DNA from 2 places in the Agrococcus jejuensis genome. Region 2 is predicted to be linked to the other one. Evidence: predicted binding sites of a transcription regulator. Region 2 holds the regulator's gene; the other holds the start of a gene.
The links. Region 2 encodes HrcA, which represses chaperone genes, less so after heat shock. Its sites were predicted from a motif close to TTNGCACTCGNNNNNNNCGAGTGCNAA; they were not measured.
Positions count from the first base shown of each region.

Region 1: a site for HrcA is predicted at 1,506-1,532, ahead of groES (co-chaperone GroES). Genes of this name have one in related genera too.

Region 1 is NZ_LT629695.1:1,006,391-1,009,793, reverse strand. It holds gene BLQ67_RS04725 (hypothetical protein) at 1-163, shown strand, start outside; gene BLQ67_RS04720 (class I SAM-dependent methyltransferase) at 237-1,415, opposite strand; gene groES (co-chaperone GroES) at 1,563-1,859, shown strand; gene rarD (EamA family transporter RarD) at 1,941-2,867, shown strand; gene BLQ67_RS04705 (ABC transporter substrate-binding protein) at 3,044-3,403, shown strand, end outside.
Region 2 is NZ_LT629695.1:246,700-250,102, forward strand. It holds gene BLQ67_RS01165 (16S rRNA (uracil(1498)-N(3))-methyltransferase) at 1-387, opposite strand, end outside; gene BLQ67_RS01170 (DnaJ C-terminal domain-containing protein) at 387-1,472, opposite strand; gene hrcA (heat-inducible transcriptional repressor HrcA) at 1,469-2,494, opposite strand; gene BLQ67_RS01180 (DUF4870 domain-containing protein) at 2,648-3,304, shown strand; gene hemW (radical SAM family heme chaperone HemW) at 3,350-3,403, opposite strand, start outside.

The DNA.
Region 1 (3,403 bases), 760 kb from region 2:
GATCGTCACGGGCCTCATGAGCATGCGCAAGGCGCCGCAGAACAAGCCGTGGGGTCTCATCGCGATGCTCGTCGGTGCGGTCAGCACGCTCATCACGATCATCGTGATCATCATCTACGCAGTCGTCTGGCTGCCGTGGTTCGCAGCGGGCGGCTCCTTCTAGGCAGCACGCGCACCGCACGATCGCCCCGCCTCGGCGGGGCGTTCGTGCGTTCCGGGGCGGATGCGCGGGCGCGTCAGGCGCGCTCGGCGAGGATCGCCCGGTGCCGGCCGCCGATGCGCGTCGCGACGAGCGTCGCCGACGCGTCGCCGTCGAGCCGCAGCCGCCTGCGCAGGCGGTCGGGGTCGACGTCGGCGCCGCGCTTCTTCACCTCGAGGGTGCCGATGCCGCGGGCGCGCACCTCGCGCTGGATGGCCTTCTCGTCGAGCGGCAGCGTCGCGAGCACGCGGAACCGCTGCGTGAACGGGCTCTCGACGTCGGCGTCGGTCGTGAGGTAGGCGATGCGCTCGCTCACGACGCCCGCGTCGAGCGCGTCGGCGACGGCACCGATGAGGCGCGCGCGGATGACGGCGCCCGCGGGCTCGTGCAGCCACGTGCCGAGCTCGCGCGTCGGCACGGCGTCGGCGTCGGGGGAGCCCGCGAGCTCGTGCGCGCCGTCGGCGTCGAGCACGAGCGCCGACGTGCGCACGCCCTGCCTCGCGAGGGCGCCCGTCCACGCGACGGCCTCCACCGTCTCGCCATCGACCGTGACCCACTGCGTCTCGCCGTCGGCGGGCAGCTGGTCATGGTCGATCGCAGGGCCCAGCTTCACGCCCATGGGCCGCTGCGCCGCGAGCGACAGCACCCACGGCAGCGGCGGCGACCACTCCTCGACCGGCAGGCGGCGGCCGGATGCGTCGCGCCTGGCGGGGTCGGCCCAGATCGCGTCGACGCCCGCGAGATCCGCGTCCTCGGCGCGCCCGTGCGCCACCGACGCCTCGGGCAGCGGTGCGAGGTTGAAGCCTGCGACCGCCGCCGTCACCTCGTCGGCGTCGACGGCGCGCACGGCGCAGCCGGCGCCGGCGATCGCCAGCGCGTCGCCGCCGATGCCGCAGCCCAGATCCGCGACGGTGCCCATGCCGGCGTCGCGCATCCTGCCCGCGTGCAGGGCCGCGACGCGCAGCCGCGTCGCCTGCTCGAGGCCCGCCTCCGTGAACAGCATCGACCGGGCGAACGAGCCGAACTTCGCCTCGCCGCGACGCCGCAGCCGCGCCTGCGTCAGCACCGCAGCGACCAGCGCGCCGTCGTGCCCGCGACGCCGCAGCGTCTGCACGGCCTGCACGGCGCCGCCGAGGTCGTCGAGCGACGACGACACCTCGTCGAGCAGCGCGAGCCCGTCGCGCGAGAGCAGCAGGCGCAGGGCGTCGGCATCCATCCCACCATCCAAGCAGCGAACCCGTCCGCCGACGGCGGACGCGGCTGGCACTCGTGTTGCCCTCGTGCCAGCCGAACGCGTACAGTCGACCTGGCACTCGACGACGTCGACTGCCAATCAGACATCCGACTGAGGAAAGAGGGCACCGTGTCGGTCTCCATCAAGCCGCTCGAGGACCGCATCGTCATCCGCCAGGTCGAGGCGGAGACGACGACTGCCAGCGGTCTCGTCATCCCGGACACCGCCAAGGAGAAGCCCCAGGAGGGCGAGGTCGTGGCCGTGGGCCCCGGCCGTGTCGACGACAACGGCAACCGCATCCCCGTCGACGTCGCCGAGGGCGACCGCGTCATCTACTCGAAGTACGGCGGCACCGAGGTGAAGTTCGGCGGCGAGGAGCTGCTCGTGCTCTCGGCCCGCGACGTGCTCGCGGTGGTCGTGCGCTGACGCACCCCCACCCCACCGCGACGGCGGCACCCGGAATGGGTGCCGCCGTCGCGTCGTTGCAGGCTCGTTGAGAGGACGAGGATGCCGGAGTCGAAGGATGCGGGACGCGGGCTCGCGCTCGCCATCGGCGCGTACGCCGTGTGGGGCGTCGTGCCCATGTACGTCGTGCTCATGCAGGGCATCGGCGCCATCGAGCTCATCGGCTGGCGCGTGCTCGCCTCGCTCGCCGTCGCCGCCCTCATCGTGACGATCGTGCGCGGCTGGGGCGCCGTGCGCACCGTGCTGCGCGACCGCCGCTCGCTCGGCTTCCTCGCCGCCTCCGGCGTCGCCATCCTCGTCAACTGGACCGTCTTCGCGTATGCGGTGCTCACCGGCCACATCATCGAGACGAGCCTCGGCTACTTCCTCAACCCCATCCTCTCCGTCGTGCTCGCCGTCGTCGTGCTGCACGAGCGGCTGCGCCCCGCGCAGTGGGTCGCCGTCGGCATCAGCGGCCTCGCCGTCGTCGTGCTCGTCGTCGCCTACGGGGAGTTCCCCTGGATCGCGGTCGTGCTCGCCGCCGCGTTCGGCGTCTACGGCCTGCTGAAGAAGCAGGTCGGCGCGAAGGTCGACGCCATCACGGGCTTCACGCTCGAGACCGCCGCGACCGTGCCGTTCGCGCTCGCGATGCTCATCGGCTCGTCGATCATCCTCGGCCCCACGATCGTCGAGGTGTCCGGCTGGCAGCAGCTCGCCGTCGTCGGCTTCGGCATCGTCACCGCCGTGCCCCTCATGCTCTTCTCCGCCGCAGCGCGCCGCGTCTCGCTCGCGACCCTCGGCTTCACGCAGTACCTCGCGCCCACGATCTCGCTGCTGTTCGGCTGGCTCGTCATGCACGAGCCCATGCCTGCCGAGCGCCTCGCCGGCTTCGGCCTCGTATGGCTGTCGCTCGTCGTGCTCATGGTCGACCTCGTCGTCGCCGGACGCCGCCGTCGGCGCTCGCCCGTCGTGCCCGAGCCTGCGCCCTAGGGGTCGCTCGCAGGCCGGCGAGACCGGTCCACCTCCTCGCGATCGGACCGTGACCGTACCGCGACCAGACCGTTACACGTTCGTCACGAAACCGAGCCTTCTTCGGTTCCATCCGCGCCTATGGTTGGTCCAACCCCGGCGCGGCCGGGGGCATCTCCCTTGACACGAGGAGCACCATGAAGGCCTTCCTTCGTTCGCGCTCGCGCCGTGCCGCACTGCTCGCAGCCTCCACGGCAGGCATCGTCCTGCTCGCGGCGTGCTCGACCGGCGGCGGCGACAACGGCAGCGGCAGCGGTGACGGCGCCAGCGACGACACGCTCGTCGTCGGCACGATCCTGCCCCAGACCGGCAACCTCGCCTTCCTCGGCCCGCCCGAGTTCGCAGGCGTCGACCTCGCGGTCGCCGACCTCGAGGCCGCCGACTACCCGTTCACGATCGAGCAGGTCGACACGGACTCCGGCGACACGACGACGGACATCGCGCTCCAGTCGGCCAGCCAGCTCATCGACGCCGGTGCCGACGTCGCGATCGGCGCC
Region 2 (3,403 bases):
CCAGCGCGCGAGCGCCTTCGCGCTCTTGTCGCCCCTCCAGGCGACGATCGACCGCGACGCCTGCCACGGCACGATCGCGTCGACGCCGAGCTCGGTCGCAGCCTGGATCGCGAGCTCGGCGCGGTCGCCCTTCGCGAGCGCCTGCGCGAGGCCGATGCGCGGCGTCGGCGCCGGCTCGTGACGCACCGAGCGCACGACGAGCACGACCTCCGGACGCACCTCGGCGAACTCCGCGTGGCACAGCGTGCCGCGGCCGTCGGCCACGAGCACGCGCTCGCCCACCCGTGCGCGGCTCACCGTCGCGGCATGGCGCGCATCCTCGGGTCCGAGGACCACGCGGTCCCCCGCCTCGACGTCGAGGTCGTCGACGTAGTAGCAATGCGCCATCAGAAGCGCAGGAACCGATCACGGAGCTTCGAGAAGAGGCCCTGCTGGAACTGCGCCATGCGCGGAGCCGGCGGCTTCGTGCGGTCGCGCAGCTGCTCGAGCAGGTCCTGCGCCTTGCGGTCGAGCTTCGTCGGCGTCGCCACCTGCACGCCGAGCTTGAGGTCGCCGCGACCCGAGCCGCGCAGCCTGCCGACGCCGCGGCCGACGACCGTGAGCACGTCGGCGCTCTGCGCGCCCGCCTCGATCGACACCGTCACGGGGCCGTCGATCGACTCGATCGTCGCCTCGGCGCCGAGCGCCGCGTCGATCATCGACACCTCGAGGGTGCCGAGCAGGTCGTCGCCGTCGCGGCTGAAGACGTCGTGGTGCTTGACGTGCACCTCGAGGAAGAGCGTGCCGGGCTCGCCGCCCGCCTCGCCGACCTCGCCCTGGCCGGGCAGCTGGATGCGCAGGCCCGTGTCGACGCCCGCGGGCACGTCGACCGGGATCGTGCGCTCGGCGCGCACGCGACCGTGACCGGCGCACGTGGGGCACGGGATGGGGATGACGGTGCCGTGGCCCTGGCACGAGCCGCACGGCTGGCTCGTCACCATGTTGCCGAGCAGCGAGCGCACCTGGCGCTGCACGTGGCCGGAGCCCTTGCAGATGTCGCAGGTCTCCTCGCGCGTGCCCGGCGCCGTGCAGCGGCCGTCGCACGTCTCGCACAGCACGGCCGTCTGCACGCGCAGGTCGCGGTGCACGCCGAAGACGACGTCGTGCAGGTCGAGCTCGATGCGCAGCAGCGAGTCCTGGCCCGGGCGTCGCCTGGGCCGCGGCCCCTGCTGCCTGCCCGCGCCGCCGAAGAACTGCTCGAAGATGTCGCCGAGGCCGAACCCCGCCTGCTGCGGGCCGCGGTCGTAGTCGGCGCGCGACTGCGGGTCGGACAGCACGTCGTAGGCGTGCGTCACCGACTTGAAGCGCTCGGACGCCTCGTCCGACGGGTTCACGTCGGGATGCAGCTGCCTCGCGAGCTTGCGGTAGGCACGCTTGATCTCGTCCTGGCTGGCCTCGCGGGGCACGCCCAGGACCTCGTAGTGATCGCTCATCGCTCCTCGTCGTCGAGCAGCCGCGTCAGGTACCGCGCGACGGCGCGGACGGCTGCCATGTTCGATGCGTAGTCCATGCGGGTGGGGCCGAGCACGCCGACGCGGCCAGCCTCGTGCCCGCCGGCGCCGTAGGCGCCCGTCACGATCGACGTCTGCTCGAGCCCGTCGGCCATCTCGCGCCCGATGCGGGTCGCGACGGCCGTCGCCTCGGCATCCATCTCGCCGAACAGGCGCAGCAGGGTCACCTGCTCCTCGATGGCCTCGAGCACCATCGTGACCGAGCCCGACAGGTCGGCGCCGCCGCGCACGAGGTGCGAGGCGCCGGCGATGACGAGGCGGTCGCCCGCCGTGGGCGCCAGCACGTCGCCGAGCACGACGACGAGCCGCGCGGTCGCGGTCGCGACGGCAGGCGATGCCGCGTCGACGACGGTGCCGAGCGCCTCCTCGGCGTCGGTCGTGGGCTTGCCGGCGACGGCGACGTCGAGCGCGCGGCCGATGGCCTGCGCCGCCTCGGCGGCGATCTGCTGGCCGGCGTCGACCATGCGCTGCTCGACGCGCCCCGAGTCGAGGATGACGACGAGCAGCAGGCGCGCCTCGGCGACCTGCACGACCTCGACGCGGCGCACGCGCGCCTTCGCGACCGAGGGGTACTGCGCGAGCGCGACCTGGTTCGTGAGCTGCGACAGCAGGCGCACCGAGCGCGCCATGACGTCGTCGAGGTCGGCCGCCTCGTCGAGGAAGCGTGCGATCGCCTGCCGCTGGGCGGGCGACAGCGGCTGCATGCCCTGCAGCCGGTCGACGAAGACGCGGTAGCCCTTGTCGGTCGGGATGCGACCCGACGACGTGTGGGGCGCGACGATGAGCTCGGCCTCCTCGAGCTGCGCCATGTCGCCGCGGATCGTCGCGGCGCTCACCCCGAAGGAGTGGCGCTCGACGATCGACTTCGACCCGACGGGCTCGCTGGAGGCGACGTAGTCCTGCACGATCGCCCGCAGGACCTCGAGGCCGCGATCCGTGACCATCGTTCCCCCCTCGCCTGGCACTCGTCGTTCGTGACTGCCAATCGTACCGCGCTCGACGGGGCTCGATCCGTCTCGACCATGGGTGCGTTCTCAGCCTCCTGCGAGCATGATGGACGCAGCCAGTCCCGGCCCCCGTGATCGAGAGGTTCGACCATGACCGACCCCAACGGCCCCGCGGCCACGCCGGACGAGCCGCAGGCTCCGCAGTTCGGCGCCCCCACCCCGGGCGCAGCCCCGGCGCCGGGCCAGCCCGCGCAGCCCTTCTCCAGCCCCGCACCGGCTCCCGGCTCCGTGCCGCCGGCGCCGCCCGCCTACGGCGCACCCGGCCAGCAGGTGCCGCCGCAGCAGCCGCCCGCCGCTCCCCCGTACGGTGCGCCCGGCCAGCAGGTGCCGCCGCAGCAGCCCTACGGCGCTCCGCAGTACGGCGCCCCCGGCCAGCCGCAGTACGGCGCCCCGGCCGGCGCGCCCATGTCGCCGCAGGATGAGAAGCAGTGGGCGATGCTCGGCCACCTCGGCGGCATCCTCATGTGGCTCGGCCCGCTCATCGTCTTCCTCGTCTACAAGGACCGCAGCGCGTTCGTGCGGCAGGAGTCGAAGGAGGCGCTGAACTTCCAGATCCTCATGACGATCGGGCTCGTGGGTCTGCTCGTCATCGGCACGATCACGAGCGTCATCGGCGTCGGCCTCATCCTGCTCGGCCTCGCCTGGGTGCCGTCGGTCATCGGCATCATCTTCGCGATCATCGGCGCCGTGCGCGTCAACGGCGGCGGCTCGTACCGCTACCCGTTCAACTGGCGCATCATCAAGTAGACGCTGCCGGCGCGAGGCGAAGGGCACCCTGCGGGGTGCCCTTCGTCATGTCGAGGCGGTGAGGCGGCGCACGACCGTGTCGGCGAGTAGCCGGCCGCG